Regions from separate parts of the Paenibacillus sp. FSL K6-2524 genome, predicted to be linked through region 1. Evidence: riboswitches for the same ligand, from Rfam matches in the RefSeq annotation. Region 1 holds a riboswitch; the other holds the start of a gene.
What was found. Region 1 has a riboswitch for cyclic di-AMP ahead of NST85_RS02125 (CAP domain-containing protein). Riboswitches for the same ligand answer to the same signal wherever they lie in the genome.
Positions count from the first base shown of each region.

Region 1 (7,921 bases):
TGCATACGGTCGCACAAATAATTAAATAATAAATAAAGATATTGTTGTAACCGAATTTATTGTAAATAATACCTGTTGCGAATGTTCCTATCGCGTAGCTTAAGGCTCCCCATAGCCTAATGCTACCAAAAGAATATCCTTTTTTACTAGCAATCTCTACGGCCATTGAATCTCCAATCGGTCCTGCAGAAGATTGAAACCACGCGAAAAAGATAGACAATACGATGATTCCAATCATTCCATCCACAAATTGAAATCCCATGCCCAGCACCGGAGCTGTTATGGCACAAATCATCAGAATTTTTCGAGGATTGTTGATGCGGTCATTGATCATCCCCATAATGGGCTGCGCAACGATACTTACCAAAGCCCATAAGGACAAGATGAGTCCGACCGTAGTAGAGCTGTAACCCCGCTCGCTAAAATACAGGCTAGTATAGGGCATAAGAACAGACATGGCCAAGTAAAATAAAAAATAATAGCTTGCTAGTGTCTTCAAAGAAGTATCTCCTCATTTCCGCTGTAGACAGAATTTCTGTTAAGATCTCATTGTTTTGTTATAACATTAAATAAAATAGATTAGAAGCCGCAATTGTGTTGTAGTTTTTCTTTGTTAGGAAAAAGGTGTATGCTAGAATACTCTCATATACATATATTCAGCCGAATAAATAATTTAAGAGGAAGTAGGAGTGCTGTTGCAGCAAAATAATGGGAAACCAACGTCATCAAATTTACTGAAGTGGCTGGGAGGGGCGGGGGTCTTTCTTCTTCTCAAAGGCAAGGCGCTGCTTTCTGTTCTTAAATTCAGTAAATTTGCTGGACCCGTAATTTCTATGATGGTGTCGGTAGGCGCCTACGCATTAATCTATCCATGGAGTTTTGCTATTGGGTTTGTATTGTTGTTACTTGTTCATGAGCTAGGTCATGTTATCGCAGCGAAACAGAAGGGACTGCCGGTCAGTGCACCGTTATTTATTCCCTTTGTTGGTGCATTAATATCTATGAAACAACGACCGTTGGATGCGCAAACCGAAGCTTATATCGCCTTTGGGGGACCTCTTCTCGGGACAGTTGGTGCGACGGCTGTTTTTTGGGCGGCTTTGTATTTTGATCATCCCTTACTATATTCACTTGCTTATGTTGGCTTTTTTCTGAATCTCATCAATTTACTTCCGATCCATCCGCTTGATGGAGGACGGATTTCTACTGCAGTTTCACGCTGGTTATGGTTGGTTGGATTAGTGGGTGGTTTGGTCGTTATTTTTTATATGCGATCGTTTTTATTCTTCATTATTTGGGCACTATTTGCTTATGATTTATTCAATAAGTATATTCGGCGGCGTAAGAATCATAAAAATCATTTCATCATGAAGAGTTTTGTAATACCGCTTACGCAACTGCAAAGTGAAGGATACATGATACCTGGACCTGAGCACAAAAGGAATTTACCATTTGCTACGTATAGCGACCTGAACCGACAGCAACATGTGACCATCTTCTGGGAGAGCCTAGGACTCCGAGGCATAGCACAACTTCCGCAGCAAAGTATTATTCATAAAGTAAGTGTAGCTGGAGTGGATCAGGTTTATTTGGAGGACGGACCACATCTCAAGGTGAATTGTGAGATAAACTTTACCGTTTACGATAATGATAAGTACTATGATGTGCCCACAAATGTACGTTGGAAATACGGTATCAGTTATTTTTGTTTAGCCGGACTATTAGGGATTATGATGTATATGGTGCAATCTAATCATCTTTGATATATCTTCGAAAAAAACAAGCCGAACTCCCAAATGGGAGATCGGCTTGTTCTATTTAATGATTCAATTATTGATTAGGAGCTGCCATGCTGTCATCTTGAGTGATAATTACAATTTCAGCATTCGTGATACCTGGCAATGATCTAGTCATCATGGATGAGTGGTAGGCAACAATTTTCATACCTGCTTTCAATTCTACTTGACCACCAAGTATAGAGATCACTTTAGTATCTTCCGAGATATTCAAAATGACATCGTTTTGACGAGAGTTGTCAGAACCTACATTTACATATACTTGGTCTTTTGCTACATCGTCTGTTGCAGAGATTGTACCCTCAATTTTGTTGGTTGCTTCTGCCTTAACGACGATTTTGTCAGCATGTGTTTGGCCTGGGAAGCTAAGTGCCATCACTGGACCATAGTAAGCATCAACACGAACATCAGCTTTCAATGCATCTTTAGTTAATGTATTACCTTCTTCGTCAACGATTTGAGTTTTCTCATCAACGGAAAGCATGACATAATCGGTTCCGCCTTGTTTCATTGCGCTTCCGATCAAAGTGATTCTGTGATCCTCTACATTTGTAATAATACCGTTCGTACCGGCAACCTCCTCTTGAACGGACTCTTCTACTTCTGTATTCACCACGACATAGTTGGTTGTGGATTGAGCTGGAATGCTCATAGTTACAGCAGGTCCATAAAATGCTTTGACACTCATGCCAACTTTGATATCAGCGGCTTTGATGGCTTTACCATTTTGATCAATAATTACAGCTTTGTTGGCAAAGTGTAATACCATCGTGTCCTCGTTCGAGTTATAGATGTCTTTACCTGTTACAACAATTCCGTTTTCTTGCACTTCGGTTACCTTACCGTCAATTCCAGTGAAGCTTTGGTCTTGAACAATAAGTGTCAATGCGGTTCCGCGTGCTGGAATACTTTTTGTGATACTAGGACTGTAAAATGCTTTAACGGCTTTCTTCTCATCCATAATCGTTTGTAGAGCTACGCGTTTACCTTTAGAATCTATAATTTTAGTATCTTTAGTGATGGAAAGAACGATTTCGCTTTGATCGGATGGTGTAACACCACGACCTGTTACGGTAATGAACTTGCCGGTTTTATCATTTGTAAAGTCAGTAATTTGCCCCATAGTACCTGAAATCACTTTGAGTTGGCTCAGAATGTTACCAAGGCTAATTTGTCCGTAATGAGCTGGTGCAGCGGTTGGGATGCTTTGTGCATTTGCTGCCACTGGCATAGCTGCCATCGTTAGAATAGATGCTGTTGCTATTACTTTATACATTTTGTTCATTTGTCATACCTCCATTATTTGTGTAGATATTCAACCTAGGTGCTTGGAAAGTTAATTTAAGCCAAATAGGCTTGTTTATATAATTCTAGACGGTGAGGTCCCGTGAAATGTTGCAGTTTGTATGGGAATCTCTTTAGATTTCATATATTTACTATGGGTATATGTGTATCAATTAACATTAATTTAGAAGTGATTCGAGTTGGGATCCATGTTACGATTTGGACGTACCAAAAATCATGCCGAAGCCCATTCGGGCACGGGGGAACCATTTATTGGGGTGAAGTCGCAAGCATGTGACAAGGGGAATCCACTTTGACCCGAACCCGTCAGCTAACCTCGTAGGCTACAAAGGGAGAGATTTATTTTATGAAGTACAAGTTTAAAAATATGGTTATCACCGGAGCTCTTATTCTAGCACCAGTTCTAGCGGCAAGCCCGACAATGGCTGCTCCGAAAGATGTGGCTACTCAGGTTCCGAATTTTAATATGATAAACATTGAAAGCTACGGCTTTTATTTTAATACTCAGAACTGGTCTGAGCTTTTGGATAAGCTAGGACTTAATATTAAGCCTGTTATCTCACAACCAGATGTTACATTACCGGACAATAGCAAGCCTGAATCTAGTACTCCGGAATCTAGCAAACCGGAAACTAGTGATCCGGTGAAACCAAGTACTCCAGTAGAACCGAGTACTCCAGTAGTGCCAAGCACTCCAGTGAAACCAAGTACACCAGCACCAGAACCATCAAATCCTGGAACAGGAACGGATAATGGGGATCAAGCTGTGAAGGATGATTTTGCTGCACAAGTGGTTGATCTAGTGAACCAAGAACGTGCTAAGGTAGGACTTCAACCTTTGAAATCCGATTCTGCACTTACTAATGTCGCGATGCTGAAAGCGAAAGATATGTATAACAACAATTATTTCGACCATAATTCGCCGACTCTTGGATCTCCGTTTGATTTGATGAACGCGCAAGGTATTCAATATCGTACGGCTGGTGAGAATATTGCCAAAGGGCAACGTACACCAGCAGAAGTGATGAATGCATGGATGAATAGCGATGGTCACCGTAAAAACATTCTAAGTGCTAATTACACTACAATCGGTGTAGCGTACTATAATGGTGTGTGGGTACAAGAATTTATCGGATAATAATAACTTTGGAATGGAAGCCTGCAGGTATACCTGCGGGCTTTTTTTGTGTTAAAAATGACGACAAAGTTAACGTTTTGAGCCACTTTAAAACAATAAATAATAATCCTATGTAAATACCTATGTTATATGTGAAATGTGGCGCAAAATGTGGTATGTTAATGTAAATTGTGTTAAAACGGGAGCGGTTTCTAATGAAAGTGAGCATTTTCGATGTTGCCAAAAAGTCGGGTCTGTCGGTCGTTACGGTATCCAGGGTATTGAATAATGCGACATCTGTACGGCCGAAGAATAGGGAACGAGTATTACAGGCGATGAAAGACCTGGATTACCGCCCGAATGCATCTGCTCGAAGCCTGGCAAGTGGCAAAACCGGTATTATCGGGCTAATGTTGAACACATTACATGATACTGTTCTTGATGCTGTAATTACGGAGATTAACGATTACTTAGCGGAGCATGATTATTTCTTGGCGCTTTCTATTTCACAGCATGAAGACACATTCCACCGTTCCTTATTTCAGGAAGATCGGGTAGATGGAGTGATCTTGTTGTCTCCAACAGATCCGGACATGTATATAATGGAACTTAAGAAGAGAAAAATCCCTTTTGTCATCCTGGATAATCAGCAGCGTACTCCTTCGGCCCCTTCAGTTATTATAAACAATTTCAAAGGTGGCTATGATGCGACAAAGCATCTGATCGATCTTGGGCATACTGAGATTGCTCACGTAAGTGGACCTAGCCTAGTCACAAGTAGCGAGGATCGGGAGAAAGGGTATTTGTTTGCGCTCGAAGAGGCAGGACTGAAGCCATTTGGTATTGAACAAGGGAATTTCAATATTCCCTCAGGTTACAATGTCGCGAGGCGTTGGATTGAATCGGGCACGTTACCTACTGCGGTTTTCGCAGCAGATGATTTTATGGCGATTGGTGTAATGGATGCATTTAAGAATGAGGGAATCCGAATTCCCCAAGATGTATCGATTGTTGGATTTGATGACCAAGTATATGCCGATGAGTTTCATCCATCATTGACGACGATTCGTGTACCATTCAAAAAGATCGGGAGGCAGGGCGTAAATATCCTGCTGAATTTAATCAAGGATCCGTCCAAACGAAATGCGACTGTGGAACTTGATCCGAAGTTAATTGTGAGAGAATCCTCAGGGGTGCCACGGCACTCTTCATAAATAAACAGAATTCAAGCATAATGCCAAATGGGATAAGCTTTATATCTGGAGTCTTCTAGGTTGCTACTTTTGTAGTATACCTGAAGGCTCCTTTTTTATTTGTATAATTAATAATCATTTCATGAACGCAATATGGTGTCGCAGGGTGTGTGGTTATGTCTTATTATTATGCAAAAAAGGATGCTTGCACAAAGTGTAAGTTTAACCGTTTAAACTTAAAAGCATATATTTTGTGATTATTTACACCTTCTATTTTTATAAAATAGTGCAGTTTTTGTGTAGGAAAAGGCGGAATCGTATTAAAAAGGAGTATTGAACAAAGATGAAGACTATTGTGTTATATAACATAACATAAAAGAATGGATTAAGACAATGATAATGAAATTAGGTTGGGTTTTAATAAAAATATAACGTTATATGTAATGTAATTATGTTGAGTTCATCAAAAAGATATTTAAATCATCGTATTTAGTATTATTGGATCTATATTGTTAGACGATAATTAGAATACATGACATCGATAAAGCGCTTTAATTTATTATTTAATCGAAAAACTCAGTTTATTTTTAAAAAGGTATTGTCAAACATCATGAATATGATTATTATAAGCTCATAACATATAAAGTTAAAGCCCTTTAACTTTATGAACAACATCTTGGTAAAGCAAAATAAAAAAGGGGAGGGATTGTAAGGATGAAATTATCTGAGTCCAAGCGCGAGAATTTTTATTTCTACCTATTCATCTTGCCGTGGTTAATCGGATTTTTAGTCTTTGCGTTATATCCAATTTTAGCATCACTGTATTATAGCTTTACGGATTACGACATTATTAGTAGTCCTAGGTTTATCGGCTTGGACAATTTCAGAGAGCTATTCCAAGACGAGTTATTCTACAAGTCGATTCTCGTCACGCTGAAGTATACCTTTATTAGTGTTCCACTCGGTCTATTTCTATCCTTAATTTTCGCGATGCTCATTAATATGAAGATACCTGCCCGTGGCTTTTTCCGCACAGCGATGTATTTTCCGAGTATGGTATCCGGCGTTTCGATGTCACTTTTGTGGTTCTGGATTTTTAATCCGGAAGCGGGTATCTTCAACTACATTCTTTCCTTATTCGGTGTTAAGGGACCTGCTTGGTTCTTAGACGAAAAGTTTGCAATGTGGGGCCTAATTATTATGACGTTCTGGGGCGTAGGCGCTGGGATGATTATATTCTTGGCCGGTTTGCAGGGCGTTCCAGCTAGTTTGCTTGAAGCTGCAAAGTTGGATGGAGCAGGAAAATGGCGGTCATTTTGGAGCGTAACGTTCCCGATGATTTCTCCCGTATTTTTATTCCAATTGATTATGGCAGTAATTGAATCATTCCAAGTATTTACGCAAGCTTACGTTATGACTCAGGGTGGTCCGAACTACTCAACACGATTCTACGTCTTCAACGTATATGTGAGCGCATTCAAAGATTTCCGTCTCGGGTATGCTGCTGCGATGGCGTGGTTATTGTTGGTTGCAATTCTGATTGTAACCGTGATCATTATGAAATCTTCGAATCGATTCGTTTACTACGAGGGGGGACGGGATTAATGAGTGATACCGTGATTGATAAAACTCCGAATATTATTATTGATCCTACAAAAGTAAAAGGTGACCGGAAGAGAAAAATGACTGTTGGCGAAATAGTTGCATTTGTTTTATTGATTCTCCTCACCTGTACGATGTTGTTTCCAGTGATATTCATGATATCTACCGCATTGAAAACATCAAAAGAAATGCTGCAATTTCCACCGACTATTATTCCTGAAACATTTGCTTGGGACAATTTCAAGACACTGTTTACTAATGATGAAATTAAATTCGGTATCCTTTATAAGAATAGTATTATTGTCGCCGGATTGTCAGTTGTAGGAACGGTCTTCTCATCCGCACTAGTGGCGTATGGTTTCTCAAGATACCGGGCTAAAGGGAAGAAGATCATGTTCATGTTGATGATCTCAACAATGATGTTACCTTATCCTGCGGTCATGATTCCTCAATTCATACTCTTCTCTAATTTAGGCTGGATGAACACATTCTTGCCGTTGATTGTACCGACTTTCCTTGGTTCAGCCTATCAAATTTTCCTATTAAGACAGTTCTTCATGTCATTGCCAAATGAATTATATGATTCTGGTAAAATCGACGGCTGTAGTGAATTTAGGTTGTTCTGGAAAATAGCACTTCCGCTTTCAGGTCCTGCCTTAGCTACAGTTGCTATATTCACGTTTATCTGGACTTGGAACGATCTATTGGGACCTGTACTGTACTTAAGTTCTCAAGAAAAGTTTACTTTGCCAGTTGGGTTAGCGGCTATGATGTCGTCTAAGTTCCGGATTGCCCCTTACAACTTGTTGATGTGTGCGTCTATCATGACGACTTTGCCAGTTGTTGCGATCTTTGCTTCTGCACAGAAGCATTTTACTGAGGGTATTGTTCTTACCGGTATTAAGTAA
Region 1 is NZ_JBBOSP010000001.1:488,863-496,783, forward strand. Features, by position in the region: gene NST85_RS02110 (MFS transporter) at 1-499, opposite strand, end outside; gene NST85_RS02115 (site-2 protease family protein) at 693-1,763, shown strand; gene NST85_RS02120 (peptidase) at 1,831-3,081, opposite strand; cyclic di-AMP (ydaO/yuaA leader) riboswitch at 3,309-3,441, shown strand; gene NST85_RS02125 (CAP domain-containing protein) at 3,448-4,239, shown strand; gene NST85_RS02130 (LacI family DNA-binding transcriptional regulator) at 4,434-5,432, shown strand; gene NST85_RS02135 (carbohydrate ABC transporter permease) at 6,126-7,016, shown strand; gene NST85_RS02140 (carbohydrate ABC transporter permease) at 7,016-7,921, shown strand.

Region 2 (7,921 bases), 460 kb from region 1:
TCCGTGTGGACGCGTATTATGTTGTTCTTCTTGGCTTGGTGATTTCGAGCCCGTCTCAATTAAGATGGCTAAAGATCAGAGTTTGTCACTCAATCCAACTAAGATATCTGGATTGTGTGGACGCCTTATGTGTTGTTTGAAATTTGAACATGATAATTACGAAAGCGTGAAGGAAGAGCTTCCTTCCGTTGGTAAAGTAGTTGTTACCTCTTTGGGGGATGGTAAAGTCGTCGGTCTGAATGCGGGTTCTCGTACCGTTCATGTACAATTATTTGAAGTGGGCAAGGTTAAAGAATTGCCTTTGGATGATGTTGTTGTTAAGTAAAGTAACACATATTTTCAAGATAGACTTTAGAGATGACTCTGGGGTGGGAACTTGAAGAACAAAGATATTTTTACTCATATGCAAGCTGTAGAAACACAAATGGGAGATATACATGGTGATTTGGGCACGCTCAAACTTGAAGTGAAGAAACTGGTAGAAGAAAACCAGCGACTTCTTGTAGAGAACGAGCAGTTGCGCAAAATATTAAAGCGGGAGAGCACTGAAGGCCGCTTAACTTTGACCTCTGCGGATAAGGCTTCTAATCCTCTACTTGAGGGTAAGGAAATCATCGACATGGTGGGAGAAGGTTACGATAATCTGGCGCGTCTCTATCATGAAGGCTTTCATATTTGCAATGTGTATTACGGGCATTTACGAACGGAAGGCGATTGTCTCTTCTGTCTCTCTTTTTTGAATAAATAACAAGCCGTAGGGATAAGTCCTACGGTTTTTTTAAATATAAGGGAAGTATAGGTCAGCTCATACTTTGCTTATGAACTCAATTTCTATAATTTAAAAGAATGGAAGATCAGATAGATGAACAAAGTGCCTATACATGAACAAGAACGAGTAGATGATCTACTTACTCATCAATTACAGATCATTCAGAGTGACGAAGTGTTTAGCTTCTCGATGGACGCTGTCTTACTAGCTCGCTTTGCATCCGTACCTAAGTATGGAAAGATTCTGGACCTGTGTACCGGAAACGGGGTAGTTCCCATCTTGCTATCGACACGGAGTGAAGCTAATATCGAGGGTATTGAAATTCAGCCTAGATTAGCAGATATGGCCAGACGAAGTGTGGAAATGAACGGCCTACAGGACAAGATTTTTATTCGCGAAGGTGATTTACGGGAACTAGTGAAGGAAACTGGTCATGGAGTATATGATGCTATCACGGTAAATCCACCGTATATGCCGCTTACCGGGGGGGACATCAAGCTGAACTCCCACCAAGCGATCGCCAGACATGAGATCCATTGTAGCTTGGAGGATGTGATATCCGCCGCCACGAAACTAGTTAGAAATGGCGGGAAAGTAAACATGGTGCATAAACCGCAGCGGCTCGGCGAAATTATTACTTTGCTTAGGCAATATAAGTTAGAACCGAAAGTTATTCGATTTGTACACCCAAGATCGGGAATGGAATCTAATATTGTGTTAATTGAAGCGATAAAGGATGGTAAACCCGATATGAGAATTTTACCTCCGCTGATCGTTTACAAGGAGAACGGGGAATACTGTGAAGAAATCATGGACATTTATTACGGATCAGAAGAGGGAAAAGTATGAGTATACAAGTTCAGAAAAGTTTTGTAGAAAAACCGGATGCAAAACCATGCGGGAAGTTGTATCTCGTTGCTACGCCAATTGGTAATTTAGAGGATATGACGTTCCGAGCTATTCGGACTTTGCGAGAGGTTGATATTATTGCTGCTGAGGATACACGCCAGACACGGAAGCTACTGACTCATTATGAGATTACAACGGGAAAATTACTGAGTTATCACGAACATAATAAGGCAGCGAGTGGTCCTGAATTAATTCGCCTTATAATAGAAGGAAATAATTTGGCACTCGTGAGTGATGCCGGTTTACCAGCCATTTCAGACCCTGGTAGCGACCTCGTAAAATTGGCGTTAGAACAGCATATATCCGTCATTCCGATACCTGGGGCAAACGCCGCTTTATCAGCACTTATCGTTTCGGGATTATCCACCCAAAGATTTCAATTTCTCGGATTTCTACCCCGTGATAATAAGGAGCGTGAGAATCTACTGAAGAGTCTTCAAGATGAGGAAGGGACTTTGTTGCTGTATGAATCACCCCATAGAGTGCTCAAGACACTGGAGTCGATCCATGAGGCTTGGGGAGACCGCAAAATTGTACTAGCTAGAGAATTGACCAAGCGTTATGAGGAGATGGCCAGGGGGCTGATCAGCGAATGCCAAGCTTGGTTGCAAGAGCATCCACCGCTTGGTGAGTATTGTATTGTTATAGACGGAGCGAATCCCGAAGATGTTAAACAGAGACGAGATGCATGGTGGCAAACATTGTCAGTAGAAGAACATGTTGTTCATTATGAGGAGCAAGAGGGAATTTCGCGTAAAGATGCGATGAAAAAAGCTGCGGGAGATCGAGGAGTCTCAAAAAGAGATATTTACCAACTGCTATTATAGAGGTAAGGACAAAAAAAGTGATCCCTACTAGTAGGAGTAATCCTACTAGAGGGACCAAGGAGATATGAAAAAGGTTAGAATTAACAGTTTCAATAAATCTATTATATACTATAATTCCTAGTTTGTCACAGGGGCAGGAATTTCAGAAATACATTCGTGACAAACGATCTTACCTTTGAAGTAAATAACGTTCTCAGCGTTGCCGCAGAAGATACAAGCAGGTTCATATTTCTTCAACATGATCCGCTCTCCGTCTACATAAATTTCCAGTGCATCTTTTTCGCCAATACCGAGTGTACGGCGTAATTCAATCGGAATAACAACCCGACCTAATTCATCTACTTTTCTTACAATTCCAGTTGATTTCATCATAACTGATGATAACCCCTTCCGCTATAATTTAAATATGTCATAGTTCGACAAACTTCTATCTTTTATGATATTTATAATACCAACCATTGCCAAAATAGTCAACCTATTAATGGAATATTTCTTTTAATTCTCCATATTTGCGCTTTGCAGGGTCTGTTTTTCCTATAAATCCAGTAAAAATAAGTGCTTTCCAACATTCGACATATTGGAAATCAACACTTCGTCGTTATTCGACATAATTCGACATTTTATGTCGATATAAGGCATAATTCTGCTAAATATTTTTAAGAATTAGATATGAAAAAATATGAGATAAGGAGTGTTAGCCATGCATCGCCAATTACGTGAAGAAAAGGTGTTCAAAGATCCGGTACACAACTATATACATGTGCAGGATGAAATTATCTGGTCTCTCATTAATACTACGGAATTTCAACGTCTCCGTCGCATCAGGCAGCTTGGCACATCTTACTTAACATTTCATGGTGCAGAGCACAGCCGATTCTCTCATTCTCTAGGTGTATATGAAATTACTCGTCGAATCATCTCGCAGTTTGAACAGGGTAAGTACCCTGATTGGCCAAGGGATGAGCGATTGGTTGCTCTTTGTGCGGCATTGCTCCATGATCTTGGGCACGGTCCCTTTTCTCATTCTATAGAACAGGCATTTCAAATGGACCATGAGGATTGGACTTGTAAAATATTGCTCGGAGATAGTGAGGTTGCTTCAGTATTAAGAAGATTGGGTGATGATTTCCCGGCCAAAGTGGCATCCGTCATTCGTAAAGATTATGACAAACCGATCGTTGTTAACTTGGTCTCAAGCCCGCTTGATGCGGATCGAATGGATTATTTGCTCAGGGACGCTTATTTTACGGGTGTAAATTATGGCACCATTGATATGGACCGAATATTACGGATGCTCCGGCCATTTCAAGGTAGGGTTGTTGTGAAGGAATCAGGAATGCATGCGGTGGAAGATTATTTGATGTCCCGTTACCAGATGTATTGGCAGGTTTATTTTCATCCCGTTACCCGTAGTTCAGAGATCATCCTAAGGCAAATTCTTCGCCGAGCTAAGGAATTGTATAAGAGTGGGCATTCCTTCGCTTTTTTACCTGATCCATTGCCAGGCCTATTCAAACGTGAATTAACTGTGCAGGAGTATCTACTATTAGATGAGGCGCTCATTCAAACTGCATTTATGCAATGGAGAAATGAGAAGGATGATTTACTTAGTGATCTTTGTTCCCGATTTATGGACCGTAAATTGTATAAATATGTAGAAACTGAATCCCTTGATAAGGAAATGATAGAAGAAATACGGCACGCTTTTGCAAAAGTGGGACTTAACCCAGATTACGACTTGGAAATTGATTTTCCCACTGATCTGCCGTATGATGTTTTTCGACCTGACGGGAAATTTAGGGAGAAACAAATACTACTCTTGGATCGTCAAGATCAGTTGCGAGAAATTTCTGAGGTATCGGATATTGTTCGGTCAATCAGTGGACTTCATCGGGGTAAATTTCATTTGTACTTTCCGGATAATAAATTGACCCCTGTGTTAGATAAGCTTCCCCAGGAAATTGCGGATTTGTTTCAATTACAGACATAATTAGGAGGATTAGCAGAATGCTATTCGATACTCATACTCATTTGGATGCAATTCAGTTTGATGAAGACCGCGAGGAAACGATTACAAGGGCACTGGAGCAAGGTGTTACTCGAATGATCAATATCGGTTTTAATCGGGAGACGATCCCGACAACAATGAAGCTTGCGGAGGCTCATGACTTCATTTATGCAGCTGTTGGTTGGCATCCACAGGATGCGATTACGATGCAAGAAGGTGACTTGGACTGGATCGCCGAATTATGTGCCCACGAAAAGGTAGTTGCGATCGGCGAAATAGGCCTCGATTATTATTGGGATACTTCACCTAAGGATGTACAACATACGGTACTCCGTAATCAAATTGGACTGGCTCGGAGTTTGGGCATGCCAATCTGCATTCACAACCGGGATGCACATGAAGATGTGGTTCGGATTTTACGTGAAGAGAAGGCAAGTGAGGTTGGCGGAGTGATGCACTCGTTCTCCGGAAGCTGGGAAATTGCTAAAATGTGTCTGGATATGGGGTTTCATTTGTCGTTTGGTGGCCCCATTACGTTTAAAAATGCCAAACAGCCAAAAGAGGTCTTAGCACAGACACCGATGGATCGATTATTGATCGAAACGGACTCCCCATATTTAACACCACACCCATATCGTGGTAAAAGAAATGAGTCTGCACATGTTCGTCTAGTTGCAGAAGCTGCAGCTGAGATAAAAGGCATGTCCTTCGAAGAAATCGCTGAAATAACAACTCAAAATGCGCTGGGACTATTTGGGATTAGATGAATTCGAGAGTAAAAGAGCTGAAAAAGTGAGTAAACGGGAAAGATTAATACTTTTTAACTGTTTAAAGCGAGAATATTACAAAAAATTAACCATATTTTAAAAGAAACGTGGTTGATTGATGCTTTACAACATGCATCGAAACAGGATAGAATCTTTTCAGTAATCGAATTCGGTGTCCATCTGGAAACTAATGGGACGTCTTCGATCACATGTTTCCATGAACCAGTCTCGCTGAATCTCCTTAATGGAGAACGGGGGAACCGATACGTAGATTGATCAGGGTTCGTATACCGATCCTCTCGTAATTGATTTCTTTATGGGTCTTTGGGGTGAATTCGAGGTCATTGCGCCATGAGCGAATGTACTGAGAAAGGGCGGCTCTCTGCGTCCGAATCCGACAGCTAACCTCGTAAGCGTCTCAAGAGAGGCAACTCGTGCATCCTATTACATCATGACATGCGGAAGCCACGAAGGAGTTCCTCTAACTCTTTCTTTAGGCTTCTTTTGTTTTTGAATAAATGTAATAGGCACATCATACTCTTGTTTAACAGGAGGATGACCTATGCCGACCGGACTGGGGCAGGATGCGGAATGCAGTTGTTTATGCATTTCGTACAAATGAATAATAGTCACGTCAAATGTATCTTATATCGACTTAGACGGCGGGGCTATGAAGGAGGAGAGAAGATATGGGCATTTTCCACAAAAAGGAGACCCATGAATCACGCTCATCCAGCATGTCTTACGCAATGCATTGGAAGCCTGAAAATTTACGTCGGATTTCTGTAATTAGCTTGTTCGTGATCGCTGCAGTTGTCACACTGATTGGTTTGAATAGCCAAGACAAGAAGAATGTCGCCTTGGCAAAAGACGGTGAGATGGGATCAGTAGAGACACAGCACTCGCTAATGAATGAGGTGTTGGATGAACACTCCATTTTATTGAATCCGGAGGACAAAGTTTCAAGTCCACTTGCAATTTCCGTTGTGAGAGCCGTTCCCGTAAAGCTTACTGTGGACGGAACAACCAAGACACATTTTACAACTCAGAAAGACGTAGAGGGTGCTATCAAGGAACTAGGTGTTTCCTTGGACCCCATAGATAAAATTACCCCTGCTTTGAGTAGTGAGCTTAAGTCCAATTTGGAGATTCGGATTGTCCGGGTTAACAAGCAACTGGTTCAAACTCAAGAGGCTGTACCATTCACCATCGTGAAGACCTCTGATCCAGATCTGCTTAAGGGGAAGACTAAGGTCATCCAGCAGGGAAGCAAAGGTTTAGTTACCCACAACATAGAGAAAGTATATGAAGACGGAATTTTTGTATCTAAGCAGTGGCTCGGTAAAGAGGTCTCTAAGACCGCTCAACCGAAAGTGATAGCCGTTGGTACAAAGAAACCAACAGCCGTTCTGTCTGCCAGTATCACTCGGACCGGTGATAAGGTTGATATTAGTGGACTAACGACCAAAGGTGGCGTCTCGTTTAAATATAAAAAAGTGCTGAAGAACGTCACTCTTACCGCCTATTCTGCCGAGGAAGACGGTATTGGTACGAAGACAGCTTCCGGTACTCGTGTGAAAGAGGGAAGAACAATTGCTGTAGATAAGAGCGTTGTCCCGATGGGATGGTGGGTCTATATCGAAGGTGTTGGCTTCCGTCGTGCCGAGGATACGGGTGGTGCAATTAAAGGTAATAAAATGGACGTCTATTACGATAGCTTGAAGGCAGCCAATCAATTTGGCCGCAAGAAGGGTCGTACAGTCTATGTCATTGGTCCTACCAAGCCTGAGTTAAACTAGAGATCTAGTTTTACATTGGGTAGGGAATCGGATAATATTATGTTAATAAATAAGCTTAAGTTCAAGAAGAGGATTTATCCTCTTCTTTTTGTTGTGATAAGGAAGGAAGAGAGTACATGATCAAAGAGATCATTGTGGTGGAGGGCCGGGACGATACGGTTGCTGTGAAACGTGCCTTAGAAGCAGATACGATTGAAACCGGTGGCTCTGCAATTAACGAAATGACACTGCGGAAGATAGCCCTAGCACAGGAGCGACGTGGTGTTATTATTTTTACTGACCCTGATCATGCCGGTGAGCGCATCCGCAAAATTGTAGCCAATCGGGTGCCTGGCTGTAAGCATGCCTTCCTGCGGGAAGCAGATGCGACGAAGCGGGGAGATATCGGCGTCGAGAATGCTTCTCCTGAGGTCATACGTGAGGCCCTAGCTAATGTACGCAGTGAAGTCGTTGGTGAAGCCAGTGAAGCGGGAATGACCGACTGGGAGGATTTATTGGCGGCAGGGCTTATTATTCATCCGGAGGCAGCTGCTCGGCGGAGAGTCATGGGTGAAATACTTGGTATTGGATATTGTAATGGGAAACAATTTTATAAGCGGATGACAGTATTTAGAATTAGCCGGGAAGAATTTGCGGCCGCATTAGCTCAATTGGAAGACAAAGGGGTATAACTTGTTATGAATATTTTGGAAGACGTTTCAACGCCACGCCGGACGAAAGAGATCATTGCGCGACACGGATTTAAATTTAAAAAAAGTCTAGGTCAGAACTTTCTGATCGATCAGAATATCCTCGGTAAGATTGTTGCTGCAGCAGGATTAGATGAGTCCAAAGGAGCACTG
Region 2 is NZ_JBBOSP010000001.1:29,604-37,524, forward strand. Features, by position in the region: gene NST85_RS00135 (PSP1 domain-containing protein) at 1-325, shown strand, start outside; gene yabA (DNA replication initiation control protein YabA) at 377-748, shown strand; gene NST85_RS00145 (tRNA1(Val) (adenine(37)-N6)-methyltransferase) at 863-1,618, shown strand; gene rsmI (16S rRNA (cytidine(1402)-2'-O)-methyltransferase) at 1,615-2,505, shown strand; gene NST85_RS00155 (AbrB/MazE/SpoVT family DNA-binding domain-containing protein) at 2,623-2,877, opposite strand; gene NST85_RS00160 (HD domain-containing protein) at 3,206-4,495, shown strand; gene NST85_RS00165 (TatD family hydrolase) at 4,513-5,280, shown strand; cyclic di-AMP (ydaO/yuaA leader) riboswitch at 5,500-5,712, shown strand; gene NST85_RS00170 (3D domain-containing protein) at 5,970-7,079, shown strand; gene rnmV (ribonuclease M5) at 7,196-7,750, shown strand; gene rsmA (16S rRNA (adenine(1518)-N(6)/adenine(1519)-N(6))-dimethyltransferase RsmA) at 7,757-7,921, shown strand, end outside.
Region 2: another riboswitch for cyclic di-AMP. It lies ahead of NST85_RS00170 (3D domain-containing protein); the one in region 1 lies ahead of NST85_RS02125 (CAP domain-containing protein).